2 regions of the Streptomyces sp. MMBL 11-1 genome follow, and region 1 is predicted to be linked to the other one. Evidence: riboswitches for the same ligand, from Rfam matches in the RefSeq annotation. Region 1 holds a riboswitch; the other holds the start of a gene.

The links. A riboswitch is a leader RNA that binds a small molecule or an ion and turns the genes downstream of it on or off. The one in region 1 is predicted to bind S-adenosylmethionine.
Region 2: linked by a shared signal. The riboswitch ahead of thrC (threonine synthase) and the one ahead of PSQ21_RS07605 (aminotransferase class V-fold PLP-dependent enzyme) in region 1 are both predicted to bind S-adenosylmethionine.

Annotation. Positions count from the first base shown of each region.
Region 1 covers NZ_CP117709.1:1,774,842-1,785,153, reverse strand. Annotated here, with positions in the region: gene qcrB (cytochrome bc1 complex cytochrome b subunit) at 1-1,306, shown strand, start outside; gene trpD (anthranilate phosphoribosyltransferase) at 1,430-2,494, shown strand; SAM riboswitch class IV at 2,600-2,717, shown strand; gene PSQ21_RS07605 (aminotransferase class V-fold PLP-dependent enzyme) at 2,892-4,271, shown strand; gene PSQ21_RS07600 (Lrp/AsnC family transcriptional regulator) at 4,355-4,636, opposite strand; gene PSQ21_RS07595 (rhomboid family intramembrane serine protease) at 4,633-5,388, opposite strand; gene PSQ21_RS07590 (hypothetical protein) at 5,583-5,825, shown strand; gene PSQ21_RS07585 (NYN domain-containing protein) at 5,866-7,227, shown strand; gene PSQ21_RS07580 (C40 family peptidase) at 7,520-8,545, shown strand; gene PSQ21_RS07575 (C40 family peptidase) at 8,801-9,829, shown strand; gene PSQ21_RS07570 (hypothetical protein) at 9,846-10,312, shown strand, end outside.
Region 2 covers NZ_CP117709.1:4,418,809-4,429,120, forward strand. Annotated here, with positions in the region: gene PSQ21_RS19405 (alpha,alpha-trehalose-phosphate synthase (UDP-forming)) at 1-1,295, opposite strand, end outside; gene PSQ21_RS19410 (glucosyl-3-phosphoglycerate synthase) at 1,343-2,293, opposite strand; SAM riboswitch class I at 2,447-2,574, shown strand; gene thrC (threonine synthase) at 2,594-3,898, shown strand; gene PSQ21_RS19420 (MoaD/ThiS family protein) at 3,928-4,206, shown strand; gene PSQ21_RS19425 (cold-shock protein) at 4,649-4,855, shown strand; gene groL (chaperonin GroEL) at 5,299-6,921, shown strand; gene PSQ21_RS19435 (ABC transporter ATP-binding protein) at 7,225-9,234, shown strand; gene PSQ21_RS19440 (hypothetical protein) at 9,239-9,406, opposite strand; gene PSQ21_RS19445 (hypothetical protein) at 9,394-10,221, opposite strand.

The sequences.
Region 1 (10,312 bases):
TCTGCTCGTACGGCAGATCCACCACTGGGCCGCGCTGATCTTCCTGGCCGCCATGTTCGTGCACATGATGCGCGTGTTCTTCACGGGTGCGTTCCGCAAGCCGCGCGAGATCAACTGGCTCTTCGGCTTCCTGCTGTTCGTGCTCGGCATGTTCACCGGGTTCACCGGCTACTCCCTCCCGGACGACCTGCTCTCCGGTACGGGTGTCCGCTTCACCCAGGGCGCGATCCTGTCCGTGCCGATCGTCGGTACGTACATCTCGATGTTCCTGTTCGGCGGCGAGTTCCCCGGCCACGACTTCGTGGCCCGGTTCTACTCGATCCACATCCTGCTGCTGCCGGGCATCATGCTCGGTCTGCTGGTGGCCCACCTGATCCTGGTCTTCTACCACAAGCACACGCAGTTCGCGGGTCCCGGCCGGACCAACAAGAACGTCGTCGGCATGCCGCTGCTGCCCGTGTACATGGCGAAGGCCGGAGGGTTCTTCTTCCTCGTCTTCGGCGTCATCGCGGCCATCTCGGCCATCGCCACGATCAACCCGATCTGGGCGCTCGGTCCGTACCGGGTCGACCAGGTCTCCACCGGCGCCCAGCCCGACTGGTACATGGGCTTCGCCGAGGGGCTGGTCCGTGTGATGCCGGGCTGGGAGATCAACCTGTGGGGCCACACGCTCGCCCTGGGCGTGTTCATCCCGCTGGTCGGCTTCGGCGTGGTCCTCACCGCGATCGCGGTGTACCCGTTCATCGAGTCCTGGATCACCGGCGACAAGCGCGAGCACCACATCCTGGACCGCCCGCGCAACGCCCCGACCCGTACGGGCTTCGGCGTCGCCTGGATCACGGCGTACTTCATCGGCCTCGTCGGCGGTGGAAACGACCTGTGGGCCACGCACTTCCACCTGTCGATCAACGCCATCACCTGGTTCGTCCGGATCTTCTTCTTCGTCGGACCGGTCATCGCGTTCATCGTCACCAAGCGGATCTGCCTCGGCCTCCAGCGCCGCGACCGGGAGAAGGTGCTGCACGGTCGCGAGACCGGCATCATCAAGCGCCTGCCGCACGGTGAGTTCGTCGAGATCCACGAGCCGCTCAGCCCCGGGCAGCTGCACACGCTCACGGCGCACGAGCAGTACCAGCCGCTCGACCTCGGCCCCGCGGTCGACGAGAACGGCGTCAAGCGCAAGATCTCCCCGGTGCAGAAGCTGCGCGCCAAGCTCAGCAAGGGGTACTTCGCCGACGGGAACCAGATCCCCAAGGCGACCCCGGAGGAGTACAAGGAGATCAGCGAGAGCCACAGCCACCACTGATCGCCTGAAACGGTCGCCACCGTGAGAGCCCCGTCCATTCGATGGACGGGGCTCTTCGCGGTCCCTCCGGCTGGATAGGGTGGAGCCAACTTTCCTGACCGGCTGTGGACCCTGGAGCGGACCATGAACGTTGTGACCCCGAGCGGCGGCGACAGCGTGGCGGACCGTTCCTGGCCCGGCCTCCTGAACCCCCTCCTGCGCGGCGAGAACCTCAGCTCCGAGGAGACCGCGTGGGCCATGGACCGCATCATGAGCGGCGAGGCCACCGACGCCCAGATCGCCGGGTTCGCCGTCGCGCTGCGGGCCAAGGGCGAGACCGTCGACGAGGTCACCGGCCTGGTCCGCGCGATGTACACCCACGCCAACACCATCCACGTGCCGGGCCGCACCGTCGACATCGTCGGCACCGGCGGCGACCTCGCCAGGACGGTCAACATCTCGACCATGTCCGCGATCGTCATCGCCGGCACCGGTGCGAAGGTCGTCAAGCACGGCAACCGGGCCGCTTCCTCCGCGAGCGGCTCCTCCGACGTGCTGGAGAAGCTCGGCGTCAACCTGGAGTTGACCCCGCGGCGGGTGGTCGAGGTCGCCGAAGCGGCGGGCATCACCTTCTGCTTCGCCGTGAAGTTCCACCCCGCCCTGCGGTACGCCGCCAAGGCCCGCAAGGAACTCGGCGCGCAGACCACGTTCAACATCCTGGGCCCCCTCACCAACCCGGCCCAGGTCCGCGCCCAGGCGGTCGGCGTCGCCGACGCCCGGATGGCGCCCATCGTCGCGGGTGTGCTGGCCGACCGGGGCAACTCGTCCCTGGTCTTCCGCGGTGACGACGGCCTCGACGAGCTGACCACCACCGCGACCTCCCGGGTCTGGGTGGTGCGCGACGGCGTGGTCCGCGAGGAGCCCTTCGACCCGCGCGACGTCGGGCTGCCCATCGTCCCCGTCGAGGCGCTGCGCGGCGCCGACGCCTCGTACAACGCCGATGTGGCCCGCCGCCTGCTGGACGGCGAGGGCGGCGCGGTACGGGAGGCGGTGCTGCTCAACTCGGCGGCGGCCCTGGTGGCCCTGGACCCGGGCCCCGGCACGCTGACCGAACAGCTCGCGGCGAAGATCCTCGTCGCGGCCGAGGCCATCGACTCCGGAGCCGCCAAGCGGGCCCTGGAGCGCTGGGTGGCGGCCAGCAACGCCTGACGCGCCGCGGAGAAGCCTCCGGGGCACACGGTGTGACGCGGGGCGCGGTCCGGATGCCGGACCGCGCCCTTGCGCGTGTGCGCACATATGGCAAGATGCTGCGCAGGTCATGAGTGACAGCGACTACGGCCCCGGCCCGCTGTCCGGCAACCCTCCGTCCGTGGCGGGGTGCCCCGGGTGAAGACCAGGCCGCAGGCAGCGAGGTCTGCGGCAAGCGCGGGCCCCTCGGCATCCAGCGGATGCCAGCCCCCGGGGTCCTGGTCCCTAGGGAGCCTTCTGTGAGCAAGCGAATGCGCTAGGGCTGAACGCCCTCCTTCCGCGCATCCTTTTTTCTTCCCCCTGCGCTGCCGCGTACTGCCGGCGCACGGATTTCGCCTGCCTGTTACGGGAGTTCGCCATGTCTGTCCCCACCGCTGCCCTCGACCCGTCGGTTTGTGCCCCGTTGCCCGTTCTGGGGCAGAACGTCACCGTCCCGCTCGTCACCGGTGGTGAGGTCACCTACGCCGCGCTCGACTACGCCGCCAGCGCCCCGGCCCTCCAGCGGGTCTGGGACGACGTCGCGGCGTACGCCCCGTACTACGGCAGCGTCCACCGCGGCGCCGGCTACCTCTCCCAGCTCTCCACCGACCTCTTCGAGAACAGCCGCCGCACGGTCGCGGAGTTCCTCGGCTGCCGCGCGGAGGACCAGGTGGTCTTCACCCGCTCCACGACCGACTCCCTCAACCTGCTGGCCTCCGCGCTCCCCGCCGACTGCCAGGTCTTCGTGTACGAGACCGAGCACCACGCGTCCCTGCTGCCCTGGCGCGACGCCCGGGTCACCTACCTCGACGCGCCCCGCACCCCGGCCCAGGCCGTCGAGACCCTGGAGCGCGCGCTCGCCGACCGCGACCCCTACGGCCCCGCCCTCGTCTGCGTCACCGGCGCGTCCAACGTGACCGGCGAGCTGTGGCCGGTACGGGAACTGGCCGCCGCCGCCCACGCGCACGGCGCCCGCATCGTGCTCGACGCCGCCCAGCTGGCCCCGCACCACCCCGTGGACATCGCCGAACTGGACGTCGACTGGGTCGCGTTCTCCGGCCACAAGCTGTACGCGCCCTTCGGCTCCGGGGTCCTGGCCGGCCGCGCCGACTGGCTCCGGGCGGCGGAGCCGTACCTCGCCGGCGGCGGCGCGTCCCGCACGGTCGCCCGGCGCGCCGACGGCGGCGTGGACGTCGACTGGCACACCACGGCCGCCCGTCACGAGGCCGGTTCGCCCAATGTCATCGGCGTCTACTCCATCGCCTCCGCCTGCAAGGCCCTGACGGAAGCGGGCTTCGAGGGCCTGGTCGCCCGGGAGCAGGAGCTGGTGAGCCGGGTCCGCGAGGGGCTCGCCGAGGTGCCCGAGGTGCGGGTGCTCTCCCTGTTCGGCGACGACGCCCCCCGGGTCGGCGTCATCTCCTTCGTGGTGCGCGGCTGGAACAGCTCGCACTTCGCCGCCGCCCTCTCCGCCGAGTACGGCATCGGCGTGCGCGACGGCCTCTTCTGCGCCCACCCGCTGGTGCGCACCCTGCTCGGCAGCGACCCGCAGGACCCGGGCGAGTGCGGCGCGCCGGAGGCCGAGCCGGGTGAAAGCTCGCTCAACGCGATCCGCGTCAGCTTCGGCGCCGGTACGCCCGACGAGCACATCGACCGTTTCCTGCGCGCGGTCTCCGAGCTGGTCCGCGAGGGCGCCCGGTGGAGCTACCGGACCGAGGACGGCCGCTGCGTCCCGGACCGGGGCGAAGCCGCCCGGCTCTGAGACACGTCCTGATGAAACGCCTCGGCCGGGGACAGGCCCGCTGCCTGTCCCCGGCCGAGGCGCGTCGCCGGTGGCGCCCGCGCCTACACGTCGAGGCCGATGGAGAAGGCCGCTTCCAGGTCGTGCTGGGAGTACGTACGGAACGCCACGTGGGTGTCGGTGCCCTCGACGCCCGGGATCTTGCTGATCCGGCCGGGGATGACGTCGGCGAGGTCGTCGTGCCTGGCGACACGGACCATGGCGATCAGGTCGTGGGTGCCGGTGACGGAGAAGACCTCGCTGACGCTGTCCAGCGCGGCGATGGCCTCGGCGATCTCCGGAATCCGGTCCACGCTGGTCTTGATGAGCACGATCGCGGTGATCACGGCTGGCTGTCTCCCTCGGTGGCCGTGGCTGGAACCTTCACTCTAGCCGTACGCCCATAACGTCCCCAGGCGTAGAGGAACCCGGCCGCGAAGCCCGCCACATGCGCCAGATACGCCACCCCGGGGCCGCTGCCCGCCCCCTGCGCCGCCGCCCACTGGAGCCCGAACCAGAAGGCCAGCACGATCCAGGCGGGGAAGCGCAGCGGCAGGAAGAAGAGAAACGGGAACAGGCTGGTCACCCGGGTCCTGGGGAACAGGTACAGGAACGCCCCGAGCACCGCGGAGATCGCCCCCGACGCCCCGACCAGCGTCTGCTCGGAGTCCGCGTGCGCCGCCGCGTAGCAGGCCAGGGCCACATAGCCGCAGCCCACGTAGAACAGGGCGAACCGCACCCGGCCCATGCGCTCCTCGGCCATCGCGCCGAACACGTACAGGAACAACAGGTTCCCCAGCAGGTGCAGCCAGCTGCCGTGCACGAACAGCGCCGTGAACGGTGTGATCAGCGCGTGCGCCGACCCCTCCCACAGGTCGGCGGGGATCACCCCCCACCGCTCGAAGTACCCCGCCTGCGCGGCGAGCAGCGCGTCCTCGCTCCGATGGGCGGCACCGCCGAACCCGGACAGCGGGCTGATCAGGAAGATCACGCCGCAGGCGCCGATCAGTCCGTAGGTGACCGGGGCGCCGCTCGACAGCGCCGCGTCCCGGATCCTTCCGGCCGTGGTCCGCCAGTCGGCCTGCCGCCACTCGATCATGGACAGAGCATGACGTACCGGTGGGGAAGCGGGAGGGAGCGCCTCGCCGTGCCGGTGCCCGTACGCGAGGCCGTAGGGTTACGCCAGGACTTCCGCAGTTCGACGGCGCACCGCGAGATCCTTGACGTAGACAGGCGGAGTCGCGGCGGCGCGCCCGGCGCGGGCTCCTGGAGACGACGAAAGAGGACGCAACGATGACGACGGTTCCCCTGCCGACGGACGGGACGCGCTGGCGCTGCACGCTGTGCGGCAATCTCACGCGCTTCGATGTGACCCGCTCCTCCAAGGTCGTGGAGTACGTGCACCTCGACCTGGCCGGTGAGTCGAGTGTCGAGGAGCGGGAGGTCGTCAGTGAGACCATCGAGTCGGTCCGCTGTCGTTGGTGCAACGCGGTGGACCAGATCGAACTGGTGGACAGGCCGGGTGCCGCTTCCTGAGAGGGAGCGCACCCATCACACATCTATGGGGTGACGGACGGTGGATCAGCCGACCAGCGGCGCCGGACCGGCCGATGAGGCCGACGGCGGTGCAGAGGCGCTCGGCCGTCCGCTGCCCGAGGGTGTGCGACGGCGGGTCGTCGCGCTGGTCTCGGACGCCTTCGGCGGGCTGACCGTCGCCGAACTGCCCGCCCAGCTACGGCAGTACGCCCGGTTCACGCCGACCCGGCGAGCGAAGTTCGCGGGGAACGCGATGGCCGCCGCGCTGGAGAGCGACGCCGTCTTCCGGCAGCGCATCGGTGAGCGGCTCGGCCAGTCCCAGCCCGAGCTGACCGGCGCGCTGGAAGCCGGCTCGCCGCCCGCCGCCGCCGATCCCCTCGACGTGGCCGCCGCCGCCTACGTGCTGCGCCCGGTGGGCTGGGTCAAGCTGGTCGAATCGGCCGGCGAGGAGGTCCAGCGCGCCGACGCGGAACGGGCCGACGAGGAGACCCGTCGGGAACGGGACCATCTGCGCGAGGAGCTGGAGCGGGCCCGTGCCCACACCCGCGCCGAGACCGAGCGGCTGCGCACCGAGCTGGATGCGGCCCGCAAGGAGACCGAGTCGCTGCATCGCAAGCTGCGCAGCGCCCTGAGCGAGGTGAAGCGCGGCGAGGCCGCCCTGCGCCGCGGCGCCGCCGAGGCCGAGGCCGTACGCGCCGAGTCGGCCGCCCAGCTCTCCGCCGCGGAGAGCGAGTCGCGCCGGCTCAAGGGGCGGCTGGGGGAGGCCGAGGCGGCCCTGGAGGCGAGCCGCCGGGCCGCCCGGGAGGGCCGATCGGTGGAGGACATGCGGCTGCGGCTGCTCCTGGACACCGTGCTGGACGCGGCCTCGGGGCTGCGGCGGGAGCTGGCGCTCCCCCCGGCGACGACGCATCCCGCCGACACCGTGGACGCGGTGGAGCCCGGCCGGATGTCCCCCAAGGACATTGCCGCCAGGGCCCTTTCCGAGACCGACCCGGCGCTGCTCGACCAACTGCTGGCGCTGCCGCAGGCCCACCTCATCGTGGACGGCTACAACGTCACCAAGACCGGCTATCCCCAGATGCCGCTGGAGAAGCAGCGGTTGCGGCTGCTGGGCGGGCTCTCGGTGCTCGCGGCGCAGACCGGCGCCGAGATGACCTGTGTCTTCGACGGGGCCGAACTGGCAGCCCCGGTGCTGCTGGCCCCGCCCCGGGGCGTACGGGTGCTGTTCAGCAAGGCCGGGGTCACGGCGGACGAGCTGATCCGTCAACTGGCCCGCGCGGAACCGCCGGGGCGGCCCGTGGTGGTCGTCTCCACCGACCGGGAGGTGGCGGACGGCGTGGCCAAGGCCGGCGCGCGACCGGTCGCGTCCGTCTTGCTCCTCAAACGCCTTTCGCGCGTCTAGCGGAATATGCTCGACATGTGTGGCATGCCGGTTTTCTGGGAACGTACCGTCAAGTCGCCGCTACACGCGGTGGGGTGAGAGTAAAGAAGTGCCTGGTGTGACGAGAAAAATCCTGTGAGGATTTGAACTGATCACAGGATGGTCACTAGGGTCAGGCCTCGAACCTTCGCACGGTTGATCACCCACTGGGGGTGACGGCGAAGGAACCGCCGAGTCCGTCATGTGCACGGAGCCGGGGATTCTTTCCCCCACAGCCCGGTAGGCGGCTCTGAGGAAGAAGGAGCTCGCCTTCGTGGCGTCCCACCGTCGTCCCAAGCAGCCGAGCCGCACCCGCGTGACCGTGCTCACCGCGACCGCCGCCGCGGCCGTGGCCCTGACCTCCCAGGCCGCCCACGCCGACCCCAAGCCGAGCAAGAGCGAAGTCAAGGCGAAGGTCGACAAGCTCTACCACGAGGCCGAGGCGGCCACCGAGAAGTACAACGGGGCCAAGGAGCGACAGGACAACCTGAAGAAGGAAGTCGACGCGCTCCAGGACAAGGTCGCCCGCGGCCAGGCCGAGCTCAACACGCTGCGCACCGAACTCGGTTCGATCGCCACCGCGCAGTACCGCTCCGGCGGCATCGACCCCTCCGTGGCCCTCTTCCTCGCCTCGGACCCGGACAGCTTCCTCGACCAGGCCTCCGCGCTCGACCAGCTGACGGTCAAGCAGACGGAGTCGCTGCAGAAGATCCAAGCCAAGCAGCGCACCCTCGCCCAGCAGCGCCAGGAAGCCCAGGGCAAGCTCGGCGACCTCGCCGACGTCCGCAAGGCGCTCGGCGAGAACAAGAAGAAGTACCAGGGCAAACTGGCCGACGCCCAGCAGCTGCTGAACACGCTGACCCAGGCCGAGCGCGCCAAGATGAAGAAGGACGAGCAGCGCGCCAGCCGCGCCGCCGGCGACCGGGTCGCACTCGGCAACGAGGCCCCCGCGTCCGGCCGCGGAGCCGCCGCCCTGGCCGCGGCCGCCACGCAGATCGGCAAGCCGTACGTCTCCGGCGGCACGGGCCCCTCCTCCTACGACTGCTCCGGACTGACCCAGTGGGCCTTCGCCCAGGCCGGCGTCTCCATCACCCGGACCACGTTCACCCAGCACAACGACGGCACGAAGATCGGCCGCAGCCAGCTCAAGCCGGGCGACCTGGTCTTCTTCAACAACCTGGCGCACGTCGGCTTCTACGCCGGCAACAACCAGATCCTGCACGCCCCGAAGCCGGGCACCGTCGTCCGCTACGAGTCGATGGACTACATGGGCACCTTCCAGTTCGGCGTCCGCATCTGACGTCACGGCCCGCCCGCGGCACGCCCGAACGAGGGAATCGCCGCGCACCACACTGACGCCCCCGCCCCGCCGGAGACCAAGGTCACCGGCGGGGCGGGGGCGTTGGACCCTTCCGCCACCACCGGCGCGGTCTTTTGCCGGTGCGTAGTCGCGCGATTACTGTCTGGCTGCCGCGCAGCTCCCGGACTCCGTCCGCCCGACCCGGGCGGCAGGGGCTGCGCACGACCGCGTCAGCGGAAGGGAGTGCGGCTACCCGTGGTGTCCCATCGCCGTTCCACACCGTCCGGCTTCACCAGAGGCGTCCGGGTCACGGTCGTCTCGGCGGCCGCCGCCACCGCGGCCGCGACGCTGACCGGGGCCCCGGCGAGCGCCGACCCGAAGGAGACCCGGGAGAGCGCCAAGGCAGCCGTCGACCGCCTCTACGGGGAGGCCGAGCGGGCCACCGAGCGCTTCAACGAGGCGGGGGAGCGCGTGGACCGGCTGCGCGGTGAGGCGGGCCGCGCCCAGGACGCCACGGCCCGGGGCCAGGAACGCGTCAACCGGATGCGCGACGCCCTCGGCGCGATGGCGGGCGCGCAGTACCGCACCGGCGTCATCGACCCGGCGCTCGCCCTGCTGCTCTCCGCCGACCCGGACACCTACCTGGAGCGGGCCGCCGCCCTCGACCGGGCCGGCGCCCGCCAGGCGATGATCCTGGACAAGCTGCGGCACGCCCAGCGGGGGCTCGCCCGGACCCGCGCGGAGACCACCCGCGCCCTCACCGAGCTGGAGCGCGGCCGGGCCGCCGCCACCCGCCACAAACGCGCCGTCGAGTCCAAGCTCCGCGAGGCCCGCCGGCTGCTCGACTCGCTGCCGCCGGAGGAACGCGCCACCTTCGACCGGGTCTCCCGCTCCGGCCGCCAGGGACCGCCCGAGCTGTCCGGCGTCGCCCCCGGCTCGGCCCGCGCGATGTCCGCCGTGGCAGCCGCCCACCAGGCGCTCGGGAGACCCTACGTCTGGGGCGCCAACGGGCCCTCCGGATTCGACTGTTCCGGACTCATGCAGTGGGCCTACGCCCAGGCCGGGGTGAGCCTGCCCCGCACCTCCCAGGCCCAGCGCTACGCGGGCCGCATGGTGCCCCTCTCCCAGGCGCTCCCCGGTGACCTGGTCGCCTACCGCGCGGACGCCAGCCACATCGGCATGTACGTCGGCAACGGACAGGTCATCCACGCCCCTTACCCCGGCGCCCCGGTCCGCTACGATCCGGTCGGCATGATGCCCGTCTCCTCGGTGACCCGGATCTGACCGTACGATCGGCAGGGTGGCCGTACGAGGACGTGACGCGCGAGGGGGACGCCCCCGGGGACGACGGCGTGCGGCGGGCACGCTGCTCGCCGCGCTCCTGACCGCGTCCGCCTGCACGGCCCCCGCCGACGCCGACACCTTCCTCACCACCGACGCCCTCGACACCACCCTGGAGCGCCGCGCGGCGGCCGTCCTCGCCCACGACCCGGCGGGCTACCTCGACCCCCTCGCCCCGGACGCCGCGAAGCTCCGGGCCGCCCAGCGCACCGAGCTGGACCGGCTCGCCGACGTGCCCCTGAAGTCCTGGACGTACGACGTCAAGGGCATCACCCGGCAGGACGGGCGGTGGGCCACCGCCGACGTGGAGCTGCGCTACCGCATCGACGGGTACGACACCGCCCCGGTCGCCACCCGCCGTGTCCTGGAGCTGATGCGCGACGGCGAGCGCTGGTACATCACCGCCGACCGGCCCGCCAAGGGCGC
Region 2 (10,312 bases), 2.6 Mb from region 1:
GCCTCCGCCGTGCCCGTCACGTCGTACGGGTTCACCACGATCGCGTCCGCGCCCAGTTCCTCGTACGCCCCCGCCTCCCGCGACAGCACCAGCGCGCAGCCGTGGTCGGAGACGACGGGCACCTCCTTGGCGACCAGGTTCATGCCGTCGCGAATGGGGTTGACCAGGGCCACGTCCGCCAGCCGGTACGCGGCCAGCGAGCGGGCGAAGTCGTCCTTGACGTGAAGGACGACCGGCGTCCAGCTCTCGGTGCCGTACGCTCCGTTGATCTCCGTGGCCAGGGACTGCACCGCCGCCGTGTAGTCCCGGTAGACGGCCAGGTCCTGCCGGGAGGGGTAGGCGAAGGCGATGTGCACGACGCGCTCGCGCCACTCGGGGTGGGCGTCGAGCAGGGCCCGGTACGCGTGCAGGCCGCGCACGATGTTCTTGGACAGCTCGGTGCGGTCCACCCGGACGATGGTCTTCCGGCCCTCGCCCACCTGATCGCGCAACGCCGCCATCCGCTCGTCCACGTCCGCCTCGTGCGAGCGCCGGCGCAGGAAGTCCGCGTCGGCCCCCAGGCCGTGCACCCCGATCCTGGTCCGGCCCGTCCCGCCCAGGATCTCCGTGCAGCAGCCGATGAACGCGTCCGCCCAGCGCCGGGTCAGGAACGCGGCCCGGTCCGCGCCGAGGACGCCGCGCAGCAACTGCTCCGCGATGTCGTCGGGCAGCAGCCGGAAGTAGTCGACGGGCGCCCACGGGGTGTGCGAGAAGTGGCCGATCCTGAGATCCGGGCGCAGCTCACGGAGCATGCCGGGGACCAGGGCCAGGTGGTAGTCCTGGACGAGGACCGACGCCCCGGGGCCCGCCTCCTCGGCGAGCGCCCGGGCGAAGGCCCGGTTGTACGTCTCGTACGAGGCCCACCGACGGCGGAACTCCGCGTCGAAGACCGGCTCGACGGGCGTCTGGTAGAGCAGGTGGTGGACGAACCACAGCACCGAGTTGGCGATGCCGTTGTACGCGTCGGCGTGCACCTCCGCGTCGATGTCGAGCATCCGCACGCCCGCTTCGCCGACCCCGCGCCGCACCGCCTCGCGGTCCCCGTCGCCGAGGGCCGCGCAGACCCACAGCTTGTCGTCGACGGCGCTCAGCCCGGAGACCAGCCCGCCGCCGCCGCGTCTGGCGTCGAGCGTCCCGTCCTCGCCGAGCGTGTACGAGACGGGGCCGCGGTTGGACGCGACGAGGACCCGGGCGGTGGAGGCGGCCACGGGCTCGGATCCGGGTTCGGTTTCGTGTTCGGCGTGCTCGGAGACCATGTAGCGGAACCTAGCCCGTTCGGGAAGCCCCCAAACGCCTCAAGGCGTCAAGCGGCCCATCGCTCCGCGTACTCCGCGATCTCCCGCATCGGCGGCCGCTCCTCCGTGTCCACCGCATGGGTGCGGGGCACGAAGCCGTCCTCGCCGCGCTCGAACTGGGTCAGCACGGGCCGCACCAGATGGCCCCGGGAGAGCCGCAGCTGCGCCGTGCGGTAGATCGCCGCCGCCATCCGGCCCAGTGCCTGCCCGTCCTGGTGGCGGTGGACGCGCACGCCGACGTCGACCTGGCCCAGGGCGTCCAGACCCACCGTGTGCAGCGCGTCCACCAGCAGCCCCAGCTCCACTCCGTAACCGACCGGGAACGGCAGCCGCTCCAGCAAGGACCGCCGCACCGCGTACTCGCCGCCCAGCGGCTGAACGAACCCGGCCAGCTGGGGCCAGTGCAGATTGAGCAGCGGGCGCGCCACCAGCTCGGTGACCCGGCCGCCCTGCCCCGCGCTCTTGCCGAGCGGGCGGTCGTACATCGCCTTGACGAACTGGACGGACGGGTCGGTGAGGAGCGGCCCGACCGTACCCGAGACGAAGTCCGCCGAGAAGTCTCTGAGATCGGCGTCCACGAAGCAGACGATCTCACCACTGGTCACCAGGAGTGAGCGCCACAGCACCTCGCCCTTGCCGGGCAGGGCCGGTATCCGGGGCAGGATCGCGTCCCGGTGGACCACCCGGGCGCCCGCCGCCCGGGCCACGGCGGCGGTGGCGTCGGTGGAGCCGGAGTCGATCACCACGAGTTCGTCGACGAGCCGGACCTTCTCCATCAGCTCCCGGCGGATCGTCGCCACGATCGCACCGACCGTGGCCTCCTCGTTCAGGGCGGGCAGCACCACGCTCACCGACGTGCCGCGCGGATCGGCCTCCCGGGCGTCGGTGAGCCGGTTCAACGGGCGGTCGCCGGACGACCAGGAACGCCTGGTCAGCCAGCGTTCCACCTCTTCGAGCACGGTCGGCACTCCCTGTGTGTGATCCATCTCGCGGTTCGGACGACTATCTCAACGGTCCGGTGCTTCGGTTACAGTCTTGAACAACGCGTATGGCCGTCGCATGTCGGGGTCGGACCGCACACAAACGCCTGGATCGAAGATCCAGCGCCATAGAGCTCATCCAGAGGGACTGAGGGAACGGCCCGTTGAAGTCCCGGCAACCCTCCCGCCGACCGCGAGGTCACGGTGGGGAAGGTGCCAATTCCGTCTTGCGGCGAAATGCGTCGCGAGGAAGATGAGGAGAAAGGGACCTCCGCCATCATGGCTGTTCAGACCGTTGCAGGCAGCACCGCTTCTTCTTCCGCCCCGGCCGTCGATCTCGGTCCCGCCGCGGCGCTTTCCTGCCGCGAGTGCGGCGAGCGTTTCGAGCTCGGCCCCCTCTTCGCCTGCGCGTCCTGTTTCGGGCCGCTGGAAGTGGCCTACGACCTGCCCACCGGCTCCCCGGAGGAGCTGCGGAAGGCCATCGAGGCCGGCCCGGACAACATCTGGCGTTACGCCCCGCTGCTGCCGGTGCCCGCCGACGTCGCGGAGAAGCCCAACATCAACCCCGGCTTCACCAAGCTCGTCAAGGCCGACAACCTCGCCCGTGAGCTGGGTGTCACCGGCGGCCTGTACGTGAAGGACGACTCCGGCAACCCGACGCACTCCTTCAAGGACCGCGTCGTCGCCATCGCCGTCGAGGCCGCCCGCGCCTTCGGCTTCACCACCCTCTCCTGCTCCTCCACGGGCAACCTGGCCGGAGCCGTCGGCGCAGCCGCCGCCCGGGCCGGACTGCGCTCCTGCGTCTTCATCCCGCACGACCTGGAGCAGGGCAAGGTCGTGATGGCCGCGGTGTACGGCGGTGAGCTGGTCGGCATCGAGGGCAACTACGACGACGTCAACCGCTTCTGCTCCGAGCTCATCGGCGACCCGCTCGGCGAGGGCTGGGGCTTCGTCAACGTCAACCTGCGCCCGTACTACGGCGAGGGCTCCAAGACGCTGGCGTACGAGATCTGCGAGCAGCTCGGCTGGCGGCTGCCCGACCAGATCGTCATCCCGATCGCGTCCGGCTCCCAGCTCACGAAGATCGACAAGGGGTTCCAGGAGCTGATCAAGCTCGGCCTCGTCGAGGACAGGCCGTACAAGATCTTCGGCGCCCAGGCCGAGGGCTGCTCCCCGGTCTCCGCCGCCTTCAAGGCCGGTCACGACGTCGTACGGCCCCAGAAGCCGAACACCATCGCCAAGTCGCTGGCCATCGGCAACCCGGCGGACGGCCCGTACGTCCTGGACATCGCCCGCCGCACCGGCGGCGCGGTGGAGGACGTGACCGACGAGCAGGTCGTCGACGCGATCAAGCTGCTGGCGCGCACCGAGGGCATCTTCGGCGAGACGGCGGGCGGCGTGACGCTCGGCGTGACGAAGAAGCTCATCGAGGCGGGCGTCATCGATCCGGCGCTCACCACCGTCGTCCTGAACACCGGCGACGGGCTCAAGACGCTGGACGCGGTCTCCGCGACCTCCCAGGCCACGGCGACCATCAAGCCGAGCCTGGACGCGTTCCGCGCCGCGGGCCTCGCCGCCAACTGATCACCCGAGACTTCAGGAAGGCACCCACCATGAGCGTCAAGGTCCGCATCCCCACCATCCTCCGTACGTACACGGGCGGCCAGGCCGAGGTCCCGGCGGAGGGCGCCAAGCTCTCCGAGGTCATCGAGTCCCTGGAGAAGGACCACCCGGGCATCGCGGCCCGGGTCCTGGACGACCAGGGCAAGCTCCGCCGCTTCGTGAACGTGTACGTCAACGACGACGACGTGCGCTTCGAGGGCGGGCTGGACGCGGCCACGCCGGACGGCGCGGGCGTCTCGATCATCCCCGCGGTCGCCGGCGGCTGCTGAACCGCCGGGCCGCCTCCCGGCGGCCCCATCGCACCTCTGTGTGACCACCATTGCCCCCTCCGCGAGAGAAGCGGAGGGGGCAATTCTGCATGGTTGAGCACGGTAGAGTTGGGGAAGCACCGTCCGCTGCTCGTGCCGCCCGCATATGAGAATGCGCCTGGCCCCGATAAGAAGCAGCCAAAGTACGTGAACCCTTTGTGGCATAAGTGCCCTTTGTCTGGCCCGACTTGCCCGTAAATCTCTGCAAACCCGCATATTCGCGTGTTCTTCCCTGCCCAGAATTCTCGTCCGATTGACCTGTTGCAGAGGGCAGTTGGGCGGATACATTCGGCCGCGGTCGACGCGCTGCGGCGCCGCGCACCCTCTCCTGTCGGAGGGTGAGTTCCGACCCGGGCCCGCGAAGTGCGGTCCCGTGCAAGGGCCAGTAATAGGGGAGTTAGGCATGGCTCAGGGCACCGTCAAGTGGTTCAACGCGGAGAAGGGGTACGGCTTCATCGCGGTCGACGGTGGTGCGGATGTTTTCGTCCACTACAGCGCGATCCAGATGGACGGGTACCGCACCCTCGAAGAGGGTCAGCGAGTTGAATTCGAGATCTCGCAGGGCCAGAAGGGGCCCCAGGCCGACATGGTCAAGCTCGCCGTCGGCTGAGCTCGGCGCGGTCGTCCGACGACACTACTCACGCACGCAGGGCCCGGCTCCCGGATCAGGGGACCGGGCCCTACGTGCGTCCCGGCGTCGCGGCGTCCCGGCGTCCCGGCGTCCCGGCGTCCCGGCGTCCCGGCGTCCCGGCGTCCCGGCGTCCCGGTGTCGCGGACCGCGTTCGGCGGGTGCTGACGGCCCCGCCGGGCGGGCGCCGTCATTCACATCCGATGGGCGCCGTTGTCCACATCCGGAGAGGGACGCTTGCACTCGCAGGGGTCGAGTGCTAATCATTGGCGTTAGCACTCTCCAGGTGAGAGTGACAGAAACTTGGACCGGGCCGGTGAGGCCCGCAGGCGCGGTGGGGCAAGGAACCACCACGCAGGCAGGCCGTCCGTCGCGGGCGCCTCTCGGTCCGGAGAATCCACCCCTGTCCGGGAGGACCACTTCACATGGCCAAGATCATCGCGTTCGACGAGGAGGCACGGCGCGGTCTCGAGCGCGGGATGAACCAGCTCGCCGACGCCGTCAAGGTCACCCTCGGCCCCAAGGGCCGTAACGTCGTCCTCGAGAAGAAGTGGGGCGCGCCCACGATCACCAACGATGGTGTTTCCATCGCCAAGGAGATCGAGCTCGAGGACCCGTACGAGAAGATCGGTGCGGAGCTGGTCAAGGAGGTCGCCAAGAAGACGGACGACGTCGCCGGCGACGGTACGACCACCGCCACCGTTCTGGCTCAGGCTCTCGTCCGCGAGGGTCTGCGCAACGTCGCCGCAGGCGCCAACCCGATGGCCCTCAAGCGGGGCATCGAGAAGGCCGTCGAGGCCGTCTCCGCCGCTCTGCTGGAGCAGGCCAAGGACGTGGAGACCAAGGAGCAGATCGCTTCGACCGCCTCCATCTCCGCCGCCGACACCGAGATCGGCGCCAAGATCGCCGAGGCGATGGACAAGGTCGGCAAGGAAGGCGTCATCACCGTCGAGGAGTCCCAGACCTTCGGTCTGGAGCTTGAGCTCACCGAGGGTATGCGCTTCGACAAGGGCTACATCTCGGCCTACTTCGCGACCGACATGGAGCGTATGGAGGCGTCGCTCGACGACCCGTACATCCTGATCGTCAACTCGAAGATCGCCAGCGTCAAGGACCTGATCCCGCTGCTGGAGAAGGTCATGCAGTCGGGCAAGCCCCTGCTGATCATCGCCGAGGACGTCGAGGGCGAGGCGCTCTCCACCCTGGTCGTCAACAAGATCAAGGGCACGTTCAAGTCCGTCGCCGTCAAGGCTCCGGGCTTCGGCGACCGCCGCAAGGCCATGCTCGCGGACATCGCCATCCTCACCGGTGGCACCGTGATCTCCGAGGAGGTCGGTCTCAAGCTGGAGAACGCCGGCCTGGACCTGCTCGGCCGTGCCCGCAAGGTCGTCATCACCAAGGACGAGACCACGATCGTCGACGGTGCCGGTGACAGCGAGCAGGTTCAGGGTCGCGTCAAGCAGATCCGTGCCGAGATCGAGAACTCCGACTCGGACTACGACCGCGAGAAGCTCCAGGAGCGTCTGGCGAAGCTGGCCGGCGGCGTGGCCGTCATCAAGGCCGGCGCCGCCACCGAGGTGGAGCTCAAGGAGCGCAAGCACCGCATCGAGGACGCGGTGCGCAACGCCAAGGCCGCCGTCGAGGAGGGCATCGTCGCCGGTGGTGGCGTGGCTCTGCTCCAGGCCTCGGCCGTCTTCGAGAAGCTCGACCTCACGGGCGACGAGGCGACCGGCGCCAACGCCGTGAAGCTCGCGCTGGAGGCCCCGCTCAAGCAGATCGCCGTCAACGGTGGTCTTGAGGGTGGCGTCGTCGTGGAGAAGGTGCGCAACCTGCCGATCGGTCACGGCCTCAACGCCGCGTCCGGCGAGTACGTCGACATGATCGCCGAGGGCATCATCGACCCGGCGAAGGTCACGCGCTCCGCTCTGCAGAACGCCGCGTCCATCGCCGCGCTCTTCCTCACCACCGAGGCCGTCATCGCCGACAAGCCCGAGAAGGCCGCCGCGGCGGCTCCGGGCGGCATGCCGGGCGGTGACATGGACTTCTGATCCGCCGCGGAGCCCCGGGCCTCTCCGGGTGCCTCCGGCTGATCGAAGTTCGCGTACGTCCCACAGGGGCGGTACCTCTTCACGGAGGTGCCGCCCCTGTGGCGTTTCCCGGCCGACGGGCCGGGGCGTGCGGGGCGGCGCGCACCGCCCGCGTCCGGTCCGACCGGTGGGCTGGAGTGCGGGCGGGCTTTGCCGTTCTCCCCGCATGCTTGGGCGCGGGGCGGGGGCCGCACGGTCGCGAGCAGGCGGAACCGGCGGATCTGCGTCCCTTGATGATGGTGACGGCTGACGGAGGGGGTCCGGGTGAGCACGGTGGCGGGGACGACGCGAGCGGGCGAGAGCGGGAACGAGGGCGAGGGCGAGGGCGAGGAGGACAGGGGTGAAGGGGAGGAAACGCTCCGGGAGCCCGTTGAGCAGTCGGCCAGGGGGGATGTGGGGCAGCGGGCCGGGAAGCCTGTTGAGCAGTCGGCCAGGGGGGCCGTGGGGCAGCGGGCCGGGGAGCCCGTGGAGCCCGGGGAGCCCGTGGAGCCCGTGGAGCGGGAGCAGGCCGGAGATTCCGCCGAGGGCGAGCCGGGCGCCGGCCCCTCCCCTCTCCGCCTCCTCCTCTCCCGGGTCCGTCCGCACCGCGGCGTTCTCGTCCGCGCGGGCCTGCTCTCGCTCGCCGGATCCGCGGCGGGTCTCGCGATGCCGCTGATGGCGAAGCACGCGGTCGACGCGTTCGCCGCGGACCGTTCGCCCGCGGGGCCACTCGTCGCACTGACCGCGCTCGTGCTGGTCGGAGCCTGCCTCTCCGCGTACGGGCGCTACCTCATGTCCCGTACGGGAGAAGGCGTCGTCCTCCGCGCACGTGACCAACTCGTGGGCCGCATCATGCGGTTGAAGGTCCCGGCGGTGGACCGGCTGACTCCGGGCGACCTCCAGTCACGGGTGACCAGCGACACGACCCTGCTGCGGACGGTCCTCTCCAGCGGTCTGGTCGAGTCGTTCAACAGCGTGCTGATGCTGCTGGGGACGATCGGCTTCATGGCGTACATGGACCTGACGCTGCTCGGCGTGACGCTGGTGGTGATCGTCGGCATCGGCGCCGTGACCTCCCTGCTGATGCCGCGCATCCAGCGGGCCCAGCTCCGCGCCCAGGAGTCCGTGGGCGCGATGGGCGCGGCACTGGACCGGGTGCTCCAGGCGTTCCGCACGGTCAAGGCGAGCGGGGCGGAGGAGCGGGAGACGGCGGCCGTCGCGGCGGCTGCCCGGCACGCGCACGACCGGGGCGTCTCGGTGGCGCGGTGGTCGTCGGTCTCCGACGTCACCATGGCGATGTCGATCCAGCTGGCGTTCCTGGCGGTGCTGGGCGTGGGCGGCGCGCGGGTCGCGTCCGGCTCGCTGGAGATCTCGTCGCTGATCGCGTTCCTGCTCTACCTCTTCTATCTGATGGGCCCGATCGGCGGTCTGGTCGAGGGCTGGACGGGCTTGCAGAGCGGGCTCGCGGCGGTGCGCAGGATCGACGAGGTCGAGTCGCTGCCCGGCGAACCGGCCGCCGACCCCGGAGCCGTACGGCAGGAGATCCCCGCGACTCCGCTCGGCGTCACGTTCCGGGACGTGACGTTCGGCTACGGGGATGAGCGGGCGCCCGCGCACAAGGGGGTGACGTTCGACGTTCCGACCGGCGGTCTGGTCGCCCTGGTGGGCCCGTCCGGGGCGGGCAAGTCGACGGTGTTCAGCCTGCTGGAACGCTTCTACGACCACGACGGCGGCACGATCACCGTCGCCGGCCGGGACATCCGGGACTGGCCGCTGGCCGAGCTGCGGGGCTCACTGGCGTACGTGGAACAGGACGCGCCGGTCCTGGCCGGGACGCTGCGGGAGAACCTCCTCTTCGCCGCCCCGGACGCCGAGGAGAAGGTCCTGACGGAGGCGGTGTCCCGTACCCGCCTGGACTCCCTGGTCGACCGGCTGCCGGAGGGCCTGGACACGGCGGTGGGCCACCGGGGCGTCACGCTCTCCGGCGGCGAACGCCAGCGGATAGCCATCGCCCGGGCCCTGTTGCGCCGCCCCCGCCTCCTGCTGCTCGACGAGGTCACCTCGCAGCTGGACGCGGTCAATGAGCAGGCGCTGCGGGACGTGATCCTCGAACTGGCGGCACAGACAACGGTGTTGGTCATCGCGCACCGCCTCTCCACCGTCCGGCACGCGGACCGCATCGTGGTCCTGGAGGACGGCCGGGTCCGCACGGCGGGCACGCACGAGGAGTTGATCGCCGGGGACGACCTGTACCGCGAGCTGGCGACGACGCAGCTCGCGGCAGACGCGCGGTGAGGCTTCAGCGAGCGTGGTTCTTGAGCTCCTCGGTGTCCGGGGTGATGGAGACGGGGTCGGGGAGCACGGCAGGGTCTCCGTAGTCGTACGAGTGCTGCTGGCGGTAACGGCCCTTGTCGGGCCCGCTGTGGACGACGAGCGTGCCCGACTCGCGGTCGATCAAGAGGTACACCGGTATGTCCTCTCGGATCGGGGGGTCAGGCCCGCCCGGACCGCGTTCATCCGGTCCCGTACGCCGGTCGGCTGCACGGCCCCCGGCGGGCCGACCGGCGGCTGCGGGGACGGTCCCCGGCACGGCCGGCAGAGGCCGCCGAGCAGCGCTTCGGGCGCGCCGGGGGCCCCGCACTCACCGCACTCCAGGGTGCGCAGGACCGTACGGGGGCCGGGCAGGACCCGCTCGGGCGGCAGCTTGTCGCGCAGCCGCCGTTCGACGAGGCGGGCGGCGCAGTGGACGGGCGACGGCAGCCCGCCGGTGAGGGCGTGCAGCAGCTCGGCCTCCGTGGCGCCCCGCGCGAACCACTCGCTGACCTGCGGTTCCAGATGTGCGCAGTCGGCGGCGGACAGCGTCAGCGCGGGGGCGGTCCGGCCGAGCGCCGCCAGCAGGATGAACGCCCGCGAACGGGTCGGCCGCCGGGGCTCGTCCGGCGGGGCGTCACCCCGGGTGAAGGCGTTCCACCAGTCGTCCTCGCGTGCGGTGCGGGAGAAGAAGGTGCGGGTCACCCAGAGCATGACCTCGTCGGTGATCACGCACTCGCTGCCGCGCCGCAGATGGCCCGCGTCCTGGAGCCGGTTGAGGGTCGTGCCCAGGGCGCACTGGCCGTAGGGGAGGTGCTTGGCCAGGGTCTTCACGGAGATGTCGGACCCGTCGGGCAGCCGGTCGATGTAGGCGGCGACGGCGGCGTCGCGGGGGCGGAGGTGGGCGAAGTCCCGGTCGGTGCGGGGGCGTTCGCCGGGGGCGGAGCGCTTGCCGTAGCCGGGGTTGGCCATGGGGTGGGGGCTTGCGGAGGGGTACGCGGGGGGACTCGCGGCACCGCTCTCGGGCGAGGTCTCGCGCGGGGCGCGGTGGGCATCACTAAAC